3 regions of the Chryseobacterium sp. R2ACT005 genome follow, and region 2 is predicted to be linked to each of the others. Evidence: riboswitches for the same ligand, from Rfam matches in the RefSeq annotation. Region 2 holds a riboswitch; each other region holds the start of a gene.
The links. Region 2 has a riboswitch for S-adenosylmethionine ahead of ACPF63_RS22705 (TonB-dependent receptor plug domain-containing protein). Riboswitches for the same ligand answer to the same signal wherever they lie in the genome.

Region 1 (6,756 bases), 670 kb from region 2:
GTTTTGAAAACTTCCACACTGTTAGCCTGATCAGTCGGAGCAGTGTCCAGATCGCTTTCACAGCTTGTCAACGCTAAAAATCCGATAAGTGCAAACGATAGATATTTTAATTTTTTCATTGTTTCAATTTTAAACGTTATAGTGTTGTCTGAAGACCAAAAGTGATTGTTCTCATTGCAGGGTATCTGTAATAGGTGGTTCCATCCAAAGCCTGTTCAGGATCCATTCCCTTATGTTTATAGAAGGTTAAAAGATTCTCTGCCTGAATATAAATTCTGAACTTTTTAAGTCCTATTTTCTCAAAATAATCCTCAGGAAGTGTATAACCTAAACTTACATTTTTAAGCCTCGCATACGTTCCGGAGTATAAGAATCTTGAAGATGTTGAGGTCCAGTTATTCGTTGTTGTACTTAATCCAGGAACATCTGTATAAGGATTTTCAGGGGTCCATCTGTTCAGCATTTCTGCGCTCCATACACGTCCGCCGGAACTTCCGTTATGCATGATGGAAGTATAATCGGTATCCAGAATCTTCCCACCGATTTTGAATGTCAGCAATCCTGAAAAATCAAAATTTTTGTAGGTAATGCTGGTACTGATTCCTCCGGTCAGTTTAGGCAAAGCAGAACCCTGCAAGAGTTTTGTTGCTTTTGAATATTCTGAGGTAGTTCCTTCTACTGAATTTCCGCTCGCATCTGTAGAAACCGTTTTCCACAATGGTTTTCCATTGCTTGGATCTACCCCGCCCCATTCAGGGATAAAGAAATCATACACAGAGCCCCCTACCGTTAATAATTTACTTCCCACCACAAGGGAACCGCCAGGCAACTTGGTAACTTTATTGTTTAAGGTACTTAGGTTTACATCTACATTCCATTGGAAATTATCATTCTTAATGGGGGTTGTGAATAATGAAAATTCAAATCCTGTATTTTGAATAGTTCCGATATTCGCCGGATAATCGCTGATTCCCAACGACGGCGCAACCGGCATATTAAACAGAAGATCCTGGCTTTTTCTTTTGAAGTATTCAATATTTCCTTTAACTCTGTTATTCAGAATAGCGAATTCCAATCCTACATTTAAATTAAGGTTCGTTTCCCACTTCACATTATTGGTAGATGTTTTTTCAAGTGTTGTTCCCGGTTCTCCACCAAGACTGATAAATCTGTACAATTCCTGATATGCATAATAAAGCGGTTGCCCGTTTGGCCGAAGTAATTTATCATTTCCTTGTCCTCCATAGCTGGCACGCAATGTCAATTGGTTAAAGACATTCAGGCTTTTTACGAATTCTTCATTTGAAATTTTCCACGAACCACCCACTGACCAGAATCTCCCCCATCTGTTATCCTTCGCAAATCTTGAAGAACTGTCTGCTCTTCCTGATGCAGACAGGAAATAAGTATTATTGTAGTCATACTCTACTTTTCCAAGGAAACTCAATAAGCTCAATTTATTACTGTTCCCACTGAAGCTTCCCAGTAAAGAAGCAGCATCCGGTTCATAATAATAAGGGAGAGAAAACTGGCTTCTTGTTCCGGAAATCGTCTGATAGTCATATTTATAGAATTCATGTCCTGCTAAAGCATTTACATGGTGTTTTCCAAATTTCCTATCGTATGTCAGAATATTACTGGTTGTATAAGAAAGTGTTCTGGTATTGGTTTTCGTTACTGAACCTCCAATCTCAGCGCCTTGTCCCAGCAATGGATTTGAATAATAATGTCCGTTGTAATTCACCAGATCAACAGAAAAGCTTGTCTTGAATTTCAATTCCGGTAAGAAAGTAAATTCCATGAATCCTTTCCCTGAAAAGTTATCTTCTTTATTTTCGTTTTTGTCTAATGGCAGGGTTGCGGCCGCATTCTGATTCTGAAGGGCACTTGTAGGTCTGTATTTTCCAAAATCATAAATCGGGTTTCCATCAGCACCCAAAATGTAAGTTCCGTCATCATTTCTTTCATAATAAGGATAGAATGAAGGAATAAATCTTGCCGCATTGATGATATTACTTGAATTGGAATCTGAAGAAGTGGGTGCCTGCTGAATACTGTTTGTATAGCTTAAGTTTACCCCGACATTCAGCCATTTTTTTACTTCAGAATTGATCTTTAACCTGGTATTGTATCTTTTATATCCTGATTCAATAGCCATTCCCTTATCATCAAGATAGCCCAATGAAAAGAAATAATTGCTCTTATCACTTCCTCCGCTGATATCAAGATCTACCTGATTTCTTGAAGCAACTCTCTGCAAAATATCCCTCCAGTCGTCATTCCAAAGTGGTGATGCTCCGGGTAATAATTTCCCATCGGTTCCCACCGGTTTTGGATATCCTGTTCCATATGGATTGATCCCAAGTGTAGAGACAAGATTATCTGTTGCCATCTGTGCAGCCTGTTGAGAAGACACTTTTCCGGACTGATATCCGTTTCTCAAGGCTTCCCAATATAATTGAAAGTATTGATCTGTATTTACCTGTTCGTAATCTTTTACGGCTCTTCCGGAGAATCCCTGGCTGATATTAAAATTAACTCTAGCTTCTCCTTTTTTACCTGATTTTGTGGTAATGATGATAATCCCGTTTGCTCCTCTTGATCCATACAACGCACTCGCAGTGGCATCTTTCAAAACACTGATGGATTCAATATCACTTGGACTGATGGAGTTAATATTTCCGTCAAAAGGGATTCCATCTACTACATATAACGGATCACTGGAAGCACTTATTGAACCAACTCCTCTGATTCGGATGGTAGAAACAGCTCCCGGCTGCCCTGATGAGCTGGTAGTCTGAATCCCGGCAACCTGCCCTTCCAATGCCTTGGTAATATTGGTTACAGGTCTGTTGTTGATCTTATCGCTGGAAATGGTAGCAACGGAACCGGTATAGCTGTTTCTTTTTGCTTTTCCATAGGCTACGACTACAACTTCGTCAATTTCTTTTTCATGAAGACTGTCCTTTTCCGGCTTAGAACTCTGTGCATGTACACTGGTTACTCCCAGAAAAAATGCAGCAACCGGAGGTATCCAAGTTTTAGAAGCGAATAAATTTTTGCTAATCATAATCAATTTCATTTATCATATATTAAAATTTTGTCCTTTGCAGAAAAGTCAGCAAAGGGCATCGATAAATACGATAAACCAAATGCTTATTTTTCCTTAAAAGGCTGAACGTAACACCTTGCCCAATGGGTAGGTTGTCAAGATTTCACAGGGTCAGTTCCCTCCATCTTTCTTTATAAGCCGATCGAAATATGGTTGCAAAGCTAAAAACTTTTAGTCTACAAAACAAGTAGACTTATTATTTTTCATGATAAATTTTCAAAAATTAACATAAGATTTTAATAAAACCCATTACTGTAAGGAGTTGCAATCATTACCATTTTATCAAACATGATAAATATCATTATTAATAATACAATTGAACGAACGTTAATTTGTGCGGAAATTTTGAGCATTTAATTAAAAAAAGTTTTTAATTTTATAGTATGAAAGTTTTGATTATAAATGGGCCTAATCTCAATCTTTTGGGCACCCGAGAACCGGAAATTTATGGAAATGTTTCCATGGAAAGCTATTTGGAAATTTTAAAATCCGAGTTTCAGTCTCATGAAATACAATATTATCAGTCAAATATTGAAGGAGAGCTTATCAACAGGCTTCAGGAAGATGATTTTGATGCAGTAGTAATTAATCCGGGAGCATTCACCCATTATTCCTATGCGATTGCTGATTGTCTAAAAAATATCAGAAAACCAAAAGTAGAAGTTCATATCAGCAACATCTATAAAAGAGAGGAATTCAGACAGAAGTCTGTGACAGCTGCTAATACGGATGCAGTTTTATCTGGCTTTGGAATGGATGGATATAGATTGGCTATATTAAGCTTAAAGTAATTTTCAAATAATATCTGCGAAAAATTAGAAATAAAAAAGCCTCATCAATGATGAGGCTTTTCCTTATGTTATAGAGAACTATTAGATAGTCTGTTCCTGTAATTGAGGTCCTGAAGCAACTAATTTCTTACCTTCTTCAGTATCACAATACTGCTCAAAGTTTTTGATATATCTTGAAGCAAGATCTTTTGCCTTTTCTTCCCATTCTGAAGCGCTTTCATAGGTATCTCTAGGATCTAAAATACCTGTAGAAACGTTTGGCAATTCAGTAGGAATCTCAAGATTCATGATTGGAACCTGAGTTTTAGGAGCGTTATCGATAGATCCGTCAATGATTGCATCAATGATTGCTCTTGTATCTTTCAGAGAAATTCTCTTTCCCGTACCATTCCAACCTGTATTTACCAAATAAGCTTTAGCACCGTGTTCCTTCATTTTACCGATCAATGTTTTAGAATACATTGTTGGGTGTAATGTAAGGAATGCTTCACCAAATGCAGGTGAGAAAGATGGTTGAGGTTCTGTAATTCCTCTTTCCGTTCCAGCTAGTTTTGATGTATAACCGCAAAGGAAGTGGTATTGAGCCTGATCTTCATTCAAGATGGAAACCGGAGGAAGTACTCCGAATGCATCTGCTGAAAGATAAACAATCTTCTTAGCATGTCCTGCTTTAGAAGGCAATACAATTTTGTTGATATGATAAATTGGATAAGAAACTCTTGTATTCTCAGTGATTGATCCGTCTGTGTAATCTGCTACTCCATTGTTCACAACAACGTTTTCAAGAAGTGCATCTCTTTTGATGGCAGCAAAGATATCCGGTTCTTTTTCTTCAGATAAGTCGATAACTTTAGCGTAGCATCCACCTTCATAGTTAAATACTCCGTTGTTATCCCAACCATGCTCGTCATCACCAATAAGATATCTTTTCGGATCTGCAGACAGAGTCGTTTTTCCTGTTCCTGAAAGACCAAAGAATAAAGCTACATCACCTTTTTCTCCTACGTTAGCAGAACAGTGCATTGAAGCCATACCTTTTAATGGAAGGTAATAGTTCATCATGGCGAACATCCCTTTTTTCATTTCACCTCCGTACCATGTACCTCCAATGATCTGTAGTTTTTCAGTAAGGTTGAACATGATGAAGTTTTCAGAATTCAATCCTTGAGCTTCCCAGTTAGGGTTTATTGTTTTAGAACCATTGATTACTGTGAAATCAGGCTCTCCAAAGTTTTCAAGCTCATAGTGAGAAGGGCGGATAAACATATTAGTAACAAAATGCGCCTGCCATGCTACTTCAACGATAAATCTTACTTTAAGTCTCGTATCTGCATTCGTTCCGCAGAATGTATCTACTACATAAATGTTTTTAGATTCAGCAAGCTGGTTCAGCACTAGTTCTTTACAAGAACCGAAAATTTCTGCAGTAGTAGGTAAGTTTACTTTACCATCCCAGAAAATTGTATCTCTTGTAACATCATCCTGAACAATATATCTGTCTTTAGGTGAACGACCTGTGAAAATTCCTGTTTTTACTGACACCGCGCCAGATTCCGTAAGTTCAGCTTTCTCAAATCCCTGATTTTCAGAAGAAACTTCAGCCTGGTATAATTCTTCATAAGAAGGATTATACACTACTTCATAGTTTCCTTTAATCCCCAATTTCTCTAAATCCTGGATGATTTTAGTGTTTTTCATTTTACTTATATTTTCTATTTCTTTATTGACTTCAACAAAAATAATATTAATTATTTGTTAAAGGTGGTTTAAATATACTGATATAAGTCAGAATGACAAATAAAAAAACAGGATCGTAATGGTTTGATTATAAATAAATTATATTTTCCCATTCAAAAATAGTTGTAAAACCTTTCTCCCAAAAATAGTTCTTGTAGTCCCCAAATTTGGCACTCATTACAAAATCTCCCCCCCATGCGCCTAAACTTTTGACAAAAGAAGGGCAATCTGAGAATATTTTTTCTTTAACTGTGGATATTTCAAGAAAATCAGCAATTTTACGCTCATGAATCATCATTAATTCGGAAAATTTTTCCAATTCACTGCATAACATTATTTTTTTTGTGATATTTGAAAATTCTTCAATCAATTCAGGAGACTTCTTTTTTGATTTATAAAAGTTGATCCCTTCTCTGCTATCCTGCTTCTGATTTAAATGAATAAAAATCAGCTCATTTTTAAATGAAGGATTGAAATTTACCTTCTCATATTTAATCTCAGGTTTGCTTTGGAATAGAACTGCAGATTTTTCTTTTGCCACTGCAATATCATATCCGCTTCCTCCTAAACTAATTGCATTAAGATGAAAAGGATCAATCTCAGCCCATTCTGCAAGATTGTTCATCAAAGTAGAACTGCTACCAAGCCCATAGTCTGCAGGAAACTGAAGATTAGTTTTTAAGTGGTAAGTAAGATTGAATTTGAATTTAGTATTAGAAAGCTGCTGAACATTCTTTAATGTTTTGACAATAAATTCAGCGCTTGATGGAATATTGGTTTCTAAGACCTGCCAGTTTTTATAATCAATGACCGCCTTCAACCATAATTTGTTTTGATGATAAGCCTCCCAAAGAATAAGTGACCTCTCATCTTCTTTTTCTTCAAAGAAAAACTCTTGTCCCAGCTTGGTAGGTACCGCTAAGACAAGAGCTCCGTCGATTGCGAAATATTCTGAAGTAAGCATAAGCTTGCCCGGTGAAAATATCGCGTTCATATATTTTTAGTTAGATTGCAGAAGCAGCATCTACTGATCCGTCAATTTTCTTGATCAATCCCTGAAGGGTTTTTCCTGGTCCTACTTCTACGAAGTTGGATGCCCCATCTTTAATCATATTC
Region 2 (6,756 bases):
AAATTTATACTATATTCGATAAAAAATAAGAAATGAAAAAACTTTATTCCGTTGTTTTTCTGTTGATTGCAATGGCAGTTTTTGGGCAGATCAATTACTCCATCAGCCCAAATCCATTCAATGAAACCGATGCCGTAACCCTTACTGTTCCCGGAGATCAGATTGATGAGTCGGCATGGGGCGTGTCTAATAATGCCATTTATATCTGGACATGGTCTTTTGATACTAATTATCAGAACAGTCAGGACTGTCCTACCAATGGCAGCTGGAACAACTCCAATGACCTGAATAAACTAAATTATAATGCTGCTACAGACAGCTACTCACTTACTTTTACCCCGACTTCTTTTTTCGGAAGAACAGGAATCGGGAGGTTCGGGTTTTTATTAAAAGATAAAACAGGATCTCATCAGAGCTCACCGGACATTTTTGTAAATGTGGGCACTTTAAGCTTAAATCTTACCAATCCGCTGGCTAATAGTCTGACTTCTGTTCCGGCAGGAAACTCTATTAATATTACGGCTACAACAAGTAATAATGCAACATTTCAGTTAAAAGCAAACGGAATTGTTGTCAACTCTGCAACAACTCCTTCACAATCCTATTCTTACAGTTATACGGTTACCCAGGATGCCAGCATGGAACTTGTTGCCACAGAAGGAGTTAATTCTAAAACTGCGACATTCATTTTACAGGTTCCGAGAAATGTAGTTTCTGAAGCCATTCCAAACTGGATTAAACAGGGGATTAATTATCATCCGACAGATCAGACAAAAGTAGGACTTGCGTTATATGCGCCTGGCAAAAGCTTTGTACACGTCATTGGAAGTTTTAATAACTGGGCGGTGAATGATACTTATTTAATGAAAAAAGATACCACAAACCCGGATCTTTATTGGATTGAGCTCAATGGGATTACGCCTCAGCAACTCTATACTTTTCAGTACAGAACGAATGATCTGAGAAAAGTGGCAGACCCTTATTCACCCCAGATCTTATCTTCTTATGATGATCCGTGGATCTCAGCTTCTACCTATCCGAATTTACCTGCATTTCCTGCCGGACAAGGTTTTGAAGTTTCAACATTTAAAACGGGGCAGACAGCCTATAACTGGCAGACAACCAGTTTTCAGAGACCCGCGAAAGAAGATCTGGTGGTCTACGAATTATTATTGAGAGATTTTACACAGGAAAAGAACTGGCAGTCTCTGATCAGTAAAATTTCTTATTTAAAAAATCTAAAGATCAATGCTATAGAATTACTTCCCATCATGGAATTTGACGGAAACCTTTCATGGGGATACAATACTTCTTTCCATTATGCATTGGACAAAGCTTATGGAACTCCCGAAAAATTCAAAGAATTTGTAGACCTCTGCCACCAGAACGGAATTGCAGTTATTCTGGACGTCGCATTTAACCATGCAACAGGACGTTCTCCTCTGGTAAGGCTTTGGAATGTAGATCCTGATGGAGACGGTTACGGGGATGTTGCTCCAAACAATCCTTATTTCAATCAGGTCCCGAAACATTCATACAATGTATTTAACGATTTTAATCATACAAGCCTTTCAACTCAATATTACGTTGAAAGATGTCTTCAACAATGGCTGACAGAATATCACATTGACGGATTCCGCTGGGATTTAACAAAAGGATTTACCCAAAGCTGCTCCGAAAATGATGAAGCATGCACCAACGCTTATCAGCAGGACAGAGTGGATATCATGAAACATTATGCAGACAGACAGTGGGCAATCGATCCCAATTCTTACATGATTTTTGAGCATCTGGGAACGGATGCAGAAGAACAGCAATGGGCAAACTACAGGGTAGCGGAGGGAAAAGGAGTGATGCTTTGGAATAAACAAACGGAGCCTTATAACCAGAATACTATGGGATATAAAGACAACAGTAATTATGACAGAATGAACCATAGTCTTCATGGGTTTACCAATATGCGTGCTGTAGGGTACGGAGAAAGTCATGATGAAGAAAGATTGATGTTTAAAAATCTTGCATATGGTGCTGCGAACGGTAGCTATGACGTTAAAAACCTTAATACAGCTCTTGAAAGAATGAAAACTTTCGGTGCAACATTCTTTACTATTCCAGGTCCGAAAATGATCTGGCAGTTTGGGGAATTAGGATATGAATTCAGTATCAACAGATGTGCTGACGGTACTATCAATAACGGGTGCAGAACGGATGAAAAGCCTGTTGCATTTACTTTAAACTATGATACCAACGTAAACAGAAAAGCTGTATATGATATATGGGCTAAAATAATCACGATCAGAAATACCCATCAGGTTTTTAAAACTAAAACGTACAGTATAGAATCCAATAATCTGACTAATGATCCGGACGGATTGATCACAAGAATTTATCTCTATGATCCGGCTATTACAACCGGGATAAAAAATGTTGTCGTACTGGCCAATTATGATTTATCTGCAAAAAATGTTGTTCCTTTCTTTCCTTACACAGGGCAATGGCAGAATCTCATGGATGACAGTATTTCGAATATCGCCTCTACCACGGCTCCGATAACTTTACAGCCAGGAGAATTCAGGATTTTCGGGAATTATGGAGGTGCACTGTCAACAACAGATCCAAATACTGTAAATAAATTATCACTTCAGATCGCTGATAATCCAATACAAAACGGAGTGGCGAAATTAATTTTTAATAAAGCAAAAAACGGAGAAATTTTGATTTTTGATATGACGGGTAAAAAACTGGATTCATTCAAACTGAATAAAGAAAACGGAACTTATGAAGTAAAAGTCAGTTATCCTGCAGGCACTTATCTGGTGCAGTTGAAATCGGAAACAGGAATTGCCATTCAAAAGATGATAATCAAATAAAAACAAATTATGAAGTTGTTTAGACTTATAAAATTGTTGAATATATTAAAACCATTAAGAAGGATTTAAGAAATAAAGTGTAGTTAAGATGAATCATTCTGATTTTTAAGCTTAAAGCGAAGCTTATCTTAATACTCTTATCGCCTTATTATAATCTTAATGTTTCAAAAATAAAACTTTAAACAAGTTCTATAAAATAATAAAAGGCAAATTTGCAGTGTAGCAGATTTGCCTTTTTTGTCTATTTAAAAAAATAGTCTACTTTTGCAGTAGATTTATCAAGAAAGGTGGAGGGATTTGGCCCAAAGAAACCTTAGCAACCTGCACGATTCGAGAAGTGTAAAGGTGCTAATTCCAACCCTGAGGGGGAGATAAGCGAAGTCAATATTCTTATATGAATTCCATTTCTTGAAGTCTTGTATATCTGCGGAAAAATCCGTCAGACTGTAATTATTAATTGGCAAGAACAAAAATGAAAAAATTAAGTACAGCTGTATTATTGCTTGGGGCAATTTTGGTTGCTGCTCAGGAGAATGAGGAGAAAGGAAAACAAATAGAAGATATTGTTATCGTTGGAAACCGTAATGTAAAAAGAACAAAACTGGAAACACCGGTTCCTGTAGATGTTATCAATATTGACAAAATTCAAAGGAATTCTCCGCAAATGACGGCTCAGGATCTTCTGAATTATGTTATCCCATCGTTTAATGCAGTGAGACAGTCTGCTTCTGATGGTACGGAACATATTGATCCTGTAACCTTAAGAGGAATGGCCCCTGATCAGGTTCTCGTATTGCTTAACGGGAAAAGAAGACACACCACTTCTTTAGTCAATTATCAGAATACCGTGGGGAATGGCTCTGTAGGAACAGATCTGAGTACAATTCCTGTTATTGCTATTGATAGAATAGAAGTGTTAAGGGACGGAGCTGCAGCACAATACGGTTCTGATGCCATTGCAGGAGTGATCAATATTATTCTTAAAAAAAATACGGGAGCCTCAGCAAGTCTTACGTATGGATTGACTGGGAGAAATGATGGAGATACCTATCAGGCAGGAGCCAATTATGGTACTTCATTAGGAAAAAAAGAGGGTTATATCAACCTTTCTCTACAATTAAGCCACAGAGGAAAAACAACACGAACTCAAAATCATGATCTGGATATTTTTGGAAATAATTTTGCCTATGCATTTGCTGATGATCCCGAAGCGGCAAGAGCTGCAGATGATGCAAAGATTAAAGAACATGGGTTAACCCGTGATGATTTTAATTTTCAGATCGGAGATGCCCAGATCAGACAGGGACAGCTGTTTTTCAATGCGGAATATCCTTTTAACGATCAATTTAAAATCTATTCTTTCGGAGGTTTCAGTATCAAAGAAGGAAAAGGCTTTGGTTTCAGAAGGCTGCCGAGCGAAGCATCAAATGTGGTTTCATCCATTTATCCGAACGGCTTTCAGGCAACTCTTGGATCTCAGGTGTATGATGTTTCTTATGCTGTAGGTGCAAAATATAATGTCAATGATTGGGTATTAGACCTAAGCAACACATTCGGAAGTAATACCTTCAATTATAATGTAAGCAATACCAATAATGCTTCTCTCGGGGTAAAATCGCCAACCCGGTTTTATGCAGGCGCCCATAGTTTTCTGCAGAATACTGTTAATCTTGATGTTTCCAAAAATATAAACCGTTTCAATATCGCTTTTGGGGGAGAATTTAGGTTTGAACAATATCAGATCAAAGCAGGGGATGAAGCTTCTTATACCCAATATGACATTAATGGAAATGTAGCTACAGAAGGGTCAACAGTATTGGGTGCGGGTGGATCTCAATCTTTTATCGGGTTTTCTCCAAACAATACCTTGAAAAAAGACAGACACTCAACTGCTGTGTATGCGGATGTTTCCTATGATTTAGATAAAAAATTAAATATTGACGCCGCTGCCAGATTTGAAAATTATTCAGATTTCGGAAATACGTTGAATGGAAAGCTTGCCGTCCGATATGAGTTCGTAAAAAATTATGCAGTAAGAGCAGCGGTTGGAACAGGATTCAGGGCACCTTCCCTTCAGCAGCAGTATTTCAATAATTCATATGCGGATATTTCTACTTCAGGCTCAAAGATTGTTACCAAAGGAATATTCAGTAACGATAGCGAAGCCGCCAGAATTCTGGGATTTGATAAACTCAAACAGGAAACTTCTGTCAACGCGAGTGCGGGATTTACCCTGAAACCTTTACACAATTTAACGGTCGCTATAGATGGATACTGGATTAAAGTGAAAGACAGAATTGTGATTACCAGTAATATAACAGACCCAAGACTAGACCAGTTTAAGGTGGAAAGCGGAAGGTTCTTCGCCAATGCTATTGATACAGAAACGAAAGGAGTAGATGTAGTGGTTTCTTATGACTGGATTCTTGGTAACGGAAAATTAAATATGAATCTTGCCGGAAATTATACAGAAACTAAAATTACAGACTTTCATTTTCCGGAAAACTTAGGAACTCCTAAAAATCAGTTTTTTGGTCCGGATCAGATCAATATCATTGAAACACTGTCTCCAAAAACAAAAGCTTCATTTGGATTAAATTATGGAATCGGGAAGTTCAATTTTCTCGTGAGAAATACCTATTTTGGTAAAGTGATAAGAGATGGTTATCCATTTGGAGGCGTTCAGGAATTCTCCCCAAAAGTAGTTACGGACATCAGTATTGGATATGATATCACAAAAAGTATCAACTTTACAGTAGGGGCCAACAATGTATTTGATGTTTTTCCGGATCGCCAGATTTATGAAAATTCATACTATGGAGTATTCAAATATGCGCCAGTTCAGATGGGAACACTGGGGAATTATTTCTTCGGAAGGCTTAATTTTAATTTTTAATCATTAAATGAGTACTACCTCACATCAGATTGGCTGGAAAACAGCAGCAGCCATCGTCGTTTCCAATATGATAGGAACAGGGATTTTTACAACCCTGGGATTTCAGTTATCAGATATTACCAATACCTACAGTATTTTCCTGTTATGGAGCATCGGAGGAATTCTCGCCTTATTCGGGGCTTTTTGCTATGCCGAATTAGGCTCACATTTCAAAGGAAACGGAGGTGATTTTATCTATCTTAAAGAAACCTATCATCCGCTGTTCGGATATCTGATAAGCTGGGTTTCACTCATCATCGGATTTTCCTCTCCGGTTGCGCTGGCTGCATTGGCAATGTCGAAATACCTTTCCGTATTCAATTATTCTTTTGGAAATGGGTTTGCAATTGCCGCTATTTTTCTGGTAGCAGTGGCATTGTCATTCAGTTTAAAAACATCCAGCAGGTTTCATAACTTTTTTACATTCATCAAGATAGCCTTTATTATTGTACTGGTTATTCTGGGAGTTGGGCTTTCAGAATCTATACAGATTGGCAGCAGTCTGAATTTCAGTGACAGCTGGCAGAATGAGATTATGCTTCCTGCCTTTGCTACGTCTCTGGTGTTTGTTACCTATTCTTATACAGGCTGGAATTCTGCTTCCTACATCGCAGGAGAAATAAAAGACGTCCAGAAAAACCTTCCCAAATCTTTGATCATTGGAACTATTTTCGTGACGATAAGCTATATTTTGGTGAATTATATTATGCTGAAACATGCTCCTGTGAGTCAGCTGGCAGGAAAAGAAGACGTAATGGGGGAAGCTGCTGTCAATATGCTGGGGCCTATCTTTGGAAAGATTGTCAATATTTTTATTGCGCTGCAGCTGGTTGCAACAATTAGCGGATATTTATGGGTAGGTTCAAGATTGACACAGGCTTTTGCAAAACATACTTACATCTGGAAACCGTTATCAGCGGGTAATGCAAGAGGAATTCCCGTAAGAGCTAT
Region 3 (6,756 bases), 830 kb from region 2:
TTGTAGATGCCGGGTGGGTAACGATCGTTCTTGTATCACCTAAATTAGCAGACAGCGAACACATTTGTATCTTATCTAAAAAGTTTCTTCCGCCTTCTATCCCTCCCTTTATTTCAAATGCTACGATATTTCCTCCAAGCTTCATTTGCTTTTTAGCGACTTCATAACTTGGATGGGATTTCAGAAATGGATATTTTACTAATTCTACGTTCGGATGACTTTCTAAAAACTCAGCTACTTTCAATGCATTCTCACAGTGCTTTTCTACACGGATCGCCAATGTTTCTAAACTTTTTGATAATACCCAGGCATTAAAAGGAGATAATGCAGGTCCTGTATTTCTTGCGAAAAGATAAATTTCTCTGATCAGGTCTTCTTTTCCTACTGCTATTCCTCCTAATACTCTTCCCTGTCCGTCAATCAATTTCGTCGCTGAATGTACAACAATATCTGCACCATATTTGATCGGCTGCTGAAGATAAGGTGTTGCAAAGCAGTTATCTACAATAAAAATAAGGTTGTGCTTTTTCGCAATCTGTCCGAAAAACTCAAGATCCAGAATTTCAATAGCCGGATTGGTAGGAGTTTCAAGATATAAGATCTTTGTATTGGGCTTGATATATTGTTCAACATTCTCAGCATCTCCTGCTTTGAAATAAGAAGTTTCAATATTCCATTTCGGGAAATACTTCGTAAATAAAGTATGCGTAGATCCGAAAACTGACTGGCAGCTCACGATATGATCTCCGGCATTCAATAATGCAGCAAATGTAGAATAGATGGCAGCCATTCCTGTAGCAAAGGCATATCCTGCTTCTGCACCTTCCATCTTAGCAATCTTATCTGTAAATTCTGTTACGTTTGGATTAGAGAAACGGCTGTATAAATTCTTTGGTTTTTCTTCTGCAAAGCTTGCTCTCATATCTTCCGCATCCTGAAATATAAAACTGGAAGTAAGGTATAATGGTGTAGAATGCTCGTCAAACTGACTTCTTTCAGTCTGGGTTCTTATTGCTGATGTTTCAAAATTTTCCATATAGTTTTAATTGATCAATTTTACATTGTAACCATCAGATTCTTCGCTATGCTCAGAATGACAATTGTCGTTATGGTTACACTGCCAAATTGATAGATGTTAGATTAAATATTATTTAGTTTCACTTACTCTTAGAATATCTCCGAATACTCCTCTGGCTGTTACTTGTGCTCCTGCTCCTGCTCCCATGATAACAATAGGATTTTCACCATAGCTTTCTGTGTAAATTTCAAAGATTGAATCTGAACCTTTTAATTGTCCTAAAGCTGAAGTTGCCGGAACAGAAATCAATTTTACATCTAACTCACCTTTATCTTTCTGCAGATCACCATGCAAATCACCTACATATCTCAATACATGCCCAGGCGCCTGATTTTCTTTTATTTTCTGATACTCTTCGTCCAGTTCTTCAAGTCTTGAAAGGAATTCTGATTTTGAAACCTCAAGCAGACTTTCCGGAACCAGATTTTGAATATTGATATCTCCGAATTCATTGATTAAGTCTAATTCTCTCGCCAGAATCAATAATTTTCTTGCTACGTCATTTCCCGATAGGTCTTCTCTTGGATCCGGTTCTGTGTATCCTTTTTCCAAAGCTTCATTGATGATGGTTGAAAATTTATCGTCTCTTAAAGAAAAATTGTTGAAAACATAGCTTAATGTTCCGGAGAATACTCCTTTGATTCTTGTGATATTTTCTCCTGAAAGGTGTAATAATTTAATCGTATCAATTAATGGTAAACCTGCCCCCACATTGGTTTCATACAGATAACGTCTGTTGTTTTTATTCAACGTATATCTTAGTTTTCTGTATTCTTCAATCGGAAGGGTATTAAAAATCTTGTTTGAAGAAACCAGATCAAATCCGTTTTCTGCCAAAGCATGATAGTTTTTCACAAAATCCTTACTTGCCGTGTTATCAACAACGATAAGGTTCTCCAGCTGGTTTTCGTTGGAGAAATTAATCAGCTCCTGAACACTCGAAGGATGTTCTGCAGTCAAAACCTCATCGCTCCAATTCGCATCAAATCCTTTTTTGTTGAAAGCTATTTTCTTTGAATTGGCCACTGCAACAACTTTAAGATCTATTTTTTTACGTCTTTTTATTTCTTCTGAAGATTCCAATACCTGTTGTATCAGAGTTTTTCCTACATTCCCGTGTCCGATGATCGCCAGATGAACGGTTTTTGGCTTTTTGAAAATTTCAGACTCGATGATATTTCTGGTTTTTTCATCCTGTGAAGAAGTTACTACGATGTTGACTCTGTTTTCTCCCGCAACCTGATTCAAAAGTAATGGGAAAACATTGTTTCTTGCCAGCTCAGCAAATACTTTATTGAAATCTTCTGCTACAAAACCGATCACAGAAACATTATTAATACTATAGATCTGAGAAACTTTTCCAGATTTTCTTTCTGCTTCAAACTCATCAATAAGACAAGCAACTGCTTTTTCTGCATCAATTTCCTGAACCAAGATAGAAATTCCGTTTTCTATGGCCTGTTGGGAAATTACTCCTACACTGATACGCGCTAAGGTAAGCGCTTTAAAAATTCGTCCGTCAATCCCGATTTCTCCCAGGAAATCTTCTCCTTCAAATTTGATGATTGATCTGTTCTTCAAAAATTTTATTTCGTTAGCATTTTTCATTACTTCTGTAAAATGTTTTTAATGATATTATTTAATTGTTGATATTCCATTAGGAAGGCATCATGCCCGTGTATAGATTGGATCTCGTGATAAGAAACATTCTTATTTTTCTTTTTTAAGTTTTCAAAACACATTCGGATTTCAGAAGCAGGAAAGAATAAGTCTGTATCTACGGAGATCATGTGCATTCGTGCCTGTATTTTATCCAGTGATCGTTCATCAGCATTAATATTCATCAAGAGATGATTCATCAGTTTGTACGCTTTTAAACTAAATCTTTCGTTTAGTGCATTACCATGATAAACCAACCAATCTTCTGATTCCAGACATTGTTTGTCCTGGTTATATTGGTTTTGAAATCTGTCATTGAGCGACTGTGGTGTTCTATAACACAGCATGGCATGAATTCTTGCTTTCTGTAGTGGTTCTTCTTTATCATTCAATAAAAATTTCTGAACCAGACATTGTGCATGAAGCCAGTCATGTGTTCTGTAATCACAGGCAATAGGAATAAATATTTCTGCAAGATCCGGCTGCTTGGCAAGCATTTCCCAGGCAATTCCTCCTCCCAGAGAGCCTCCAATAATGGCGTATAGATTTTTGATATGTAAAGCTTCAAGCCCTTTTAGAAATATCGCAGCGATATCTGAAGGCGTGAAATCTTCATAGTCTTCAATTAAAAAATTGTCATAACCGTTTCCGGGTATATTGAAACACAGAACCGTATATTGATTGGTATCAACAATCTGATTTTCTCCTACCAATTGTTTCCACCAACCTTTTTCTCCGGATACATCTGAGTTTCCGGTAAGTGCATGATTGATTAAAACAATGGGTGCTGTAAACAGATCTTTCCCAAAAAGCTGATAGCTTAACGGGATATGGTATTCCTTTTGGGAATTGGTTTGATACGAAAGATTTATATAGTTTAGTTCTGTTTTCAATTCTATTATATTTTAATACAAATACAATTGAAAATGCCACAGGAAATGGCTGAAAAGAACTTCAGTAAGTTATCTGTCCAAAATACTTTGGTAGAACGTAGCACCTTCTTTGCTTGCGCAAAGGGTTGCTAAGGTTTCATAGGGTCTAATCCCTCAACCTTTCTTGATAACATTTTCAATATTTGAATGAACGAATGGTGCAAAGATAGTTCTTTTCTTTTAATTTCAAAAAAAAATTATTTTAATATTTAAAAAAGCCCTTAAATACAAGTATTTCAAAACTATATTAATAATTGTTCAGATGAAAAAAATTGGAATTATTTTTCAAAAAAACTAACTTCGTATGGAAAAATGATGAGATATGACCGCCGAAAAAGAAAGATTACAAGATACTAAATGGAAAAACTGGGGACCTTATGTAAGCAACCGACAGTGGGGAAATGTACGTGAAGATTACAGCTCAAACGGGAATGCCTGGGATTTTACCAATCATAATAATGCTGAAAGCTATGCTTACCGCTGGGGAGAAGAAGGCATCGCCGGAATTTCTGATGTAAAGCAACTTTTTTGTTTTGCTTTTTCATTCTGGAACAAGAAAGATAAAATGGTAAAAGAACGATTCTTCGGATTGAGTAACCCTCAGGGAAATCATGGTGAAGACATCAAAGAAATCTTTTATTACCTGGACAATACACCTACCCACAGCTATATGAAAATGGTGTATAAATATCCGATTAATGAATTTCCTTACGATGATCTTATTACAGAAAATGGAAAACGAAGCAAAAAGGAACCGGAATATGAGATTTTCGATACCGGAATTTTTGATAACGATGAATATTTTGATATTTTCATTGAATACTGTAAAGCCGATCACAACGATATCTTAGCCAGAGTCACCGTTTGTAATCGAAGCCAGCATGAGGCTCCTATTCTGGTAGCTCCCACAATCTGGTTCAGAAACAACTGGAAATGGGGATACAATACTTATAAAGGAGAGGTCAATGCGTCTCATGACGGAAGTATTAATATTGGTCATGACAGTATTTCGATCAAAAAGCTATATTCCCGAAACTCAAATGCACAGAGTGTATTTTGTGATAATGAAACCAATACTTCCAAACTTTACGGAGCTCCCAAAGCAGAGAATACTTATTTCAAAGATGGAATTAATAATTTTATTATTCATCAGGGAGATACTGTAAATCCAGAAAAAAGAGGAACAAAAGCTTCTTTTCTTATTGATGAAATTATTGATGCTGGGGAATCAAAAGTTTTTGAGTTCAGGTTGTCTCCTGACGAAATGGATGAACCTTTTGACAGTTTTGATCATATTTTCAATATCCGTCAAGCTGAAGCTGAAGAGTTTTATAACGATATTCAGAATGATACAGTAAATGAAGATGAAAGAAATGTTCAGCGACAGGCTTTTGCAGGGCTTCTTTGGAATAAACAGTTCTATCATTACAATATCGGAAAATGGTTGAAAGGAGATCCCAATTTTGAGGCTCCAAGAAATTTCAACGAATATGTAAGAAATACAGAATGGAATCATCTTCATAATAAGGATATCATTTCCATGCCTGATAAATGGGAGTATCCATGGTATGCTACGTGGGATCTGGCATTTCACTGCGTCCCTTTCTCCATTATAGATGCGGAATTCGCCAAAGGACAGCTTTTATTACTTACCAAAGAATGGTACATGCATCCTAACGGACAGCTTCCTGCTTATGAATGGAACATGAGCGATGTGAACCCGCCTGTACATGCCTGGTCTTGCTTCCGTGTTTTTAAGATTGATGAAAAAAACAATGGAAAGCCGGATTTATTATTTTTAGAAAAAGTCTTTCAGAAGTTGTTGCTGAATTTTACATGGTGGGTCAACAGAAAGGATAAAAATGGTAAAAATATTTTCGGAGGCGGCTTCCTTGGTCTCGATAATATTGGTGCTTTTGACCGCAATATGGAACTAAAGGACGGTCAGCATCTTGAACAGGCAGACGGAACAAGCTGGATGGCGATGTATGCATTGAATATGATGCGTATTGCGATGGAACTTGCCCAATATTATCAGGTATATGAGGATATGGCGATCAAGTTTTTTGAACATTATCTTTATATCGCTGAAGCTATGGAAAACCTGGGTGAAGGAACAAAAGGCTTGTGGAATGAAGAAGACGGATTCTTCTATGATGTATTGCAGCTTGGAAACGGAGACAGTGTTTCTTTGAAATTAAGAAGTATTGTCGGCTTAATTCCTTTATTCGCAGTAGAAATTGTGGATCACAGGCTGTTGGAAAAGATGCCTAATTTCAAAACCAGAATGGAATGGATCCTAAAAAATAAACCGGAACTCACCAAGCTCGTTTCTCATTGGGATGAGGAGGGACAAGGCAGAAAACATCTGATGAGTATTTTACGTAAAAACAGATTAACAAAGGTTCTTACAAGAATGCTTGATGAAAAAGAATTTCTAAGCTCTTACGGAATCCGTGCTATGTCTAAAGTATATGAAGAAAATCCTTTTGTATTCTCTGTGCATGGAGCCGAAAATATGGTATACTATACTCCTGCAGAAAGTGACAGCCGAATGTTTGGTGGAAACAGCAACTGGCGTGGGCCGATCTGGTTTCCTATCAATTTCCTGATTGTTGAAAGCCTGCAGCGTTTTCATTATTATTATGGAAACAGTCTTAAGGTAGAATTTCCAACAGGAAGCGGCGATAAAAGAAATCTTGATGAAGTCGCTCAGAATATCAGCAAAAGGCTCTGTTCAATATTTTTAAAGGATGAACATGGGCAAAGGGCTTTCAACGGAGGCAATCCAAAATTCAATTACGATGAGCATTTCAGAGATTATATCACCTTCTTTGAATATTTTCATGGCGATAACGGCCGTGGTGTAGGGGCTTCTCACCAGACAGGATGGACTGCCACTGTGGCGAAACTGATAAAACCAAGACTTACCTTTTAATCAGCAATGAGTAATAAATAATAAAAAAGCCGGATGAGTCATCCGGCTTTTTCTATTTTTAAATAAGAGATTAAATTTTTTCTCCGTTTACATAGACTTCATATCCGATTTCTACATTCGGTTCTAACGTTTTTGATACGGAACAGTAT

Region 1: another riboswitch for S-adenosylmethionine. It lies ahead of ACPF63_RS19655 (SusC/RagA family TonB-linked outer membrane protein); the one in region 2 lies ahead of ACPF63_RS22705 (TonB-dependent receptor plug domain-containing protein).
Region 3: another riboswitch for S-adenosylmethionine. It lies ahead of ACPF63_RS18870 (alpha/beta fold hydrolase); the one in region 2 lies ahead of ACPF63_RS22705 (TonB-dependent receptor plug domain-containing protein).

The regions. Positions count from the first base shown of each region.
Region 1 covers NZ_CP188192.1:4,271,796-4,278,551, forward strand. The annotation lists gene ACPF63_RS19650 (RagB/SusD family nutrient uptake outer membrane protein) at 1-119, opposite strand, end outside; gene ACPF63_RS19655 (SusC/RagA family TonB-linked outer membrane protein) at 137-3,070, opposite strand; SAM riboswitch class I at 3,154-3,252, opposite strand; gene ACPF63_RS19660 (type II 3-dehydroquinate dehydratase) at 3,496-3,903, shown strand; gene pckA (phosphoenolpyruvate carboxykinase (ATP)) at 3,985-5,601, opposite strand; gene ACPF63_RS19670 (GYDIA family GHMP kinase) at 5,729-6,634, opposite strand; gene fabD (ACP S-malonyltransferase) at 6,645-6,756, opposite strand, start outside.
Region 2 covers NZ_CP188192.1:4,938,336-4,945,091, forward strand. The annotation lists gene ACPF63_RS22700 (alpha-amylase family glycosyl hydrolase) at 33-2,870, shown strand; SAM riboswitch class I at 3,143-3,248, shown strand; gene ACPF63_RS22705 (TonB-dependent receptor plug domain-containing protein) at 3,343-5,766, shown strand; gene ACPF63_RS22710 (APC family permease) at 5,774-6,756, shown strand, end outside.
Region 3 covers NZ_CP188192.1:4,110,022-4,116,777, forward strand. The annotation lists gene ACPF63_RS18860 (O-succinylhomoserine sulfhydrylase) at 1-1,036, opposite strand, end outside; gene ACPF63_RS18865 (ACT domain-containing protein) at 1,148-2,686, opposite strand; gene ACPF63_RS18870 (alpha/beta fold hydrolase) at 2,686-3,630, opposite strand; SAM riboswitch class I at 3,697-3,803, opposite strand; gene ACPF63_RS18875 (MGH1-like glycoside hydrolase domain-containing protein) at 3,992-6,607, shown strand; gene ACPF63_RS18880 (OsmC family protein) at 6,678-6,756, opposite strand, start outside.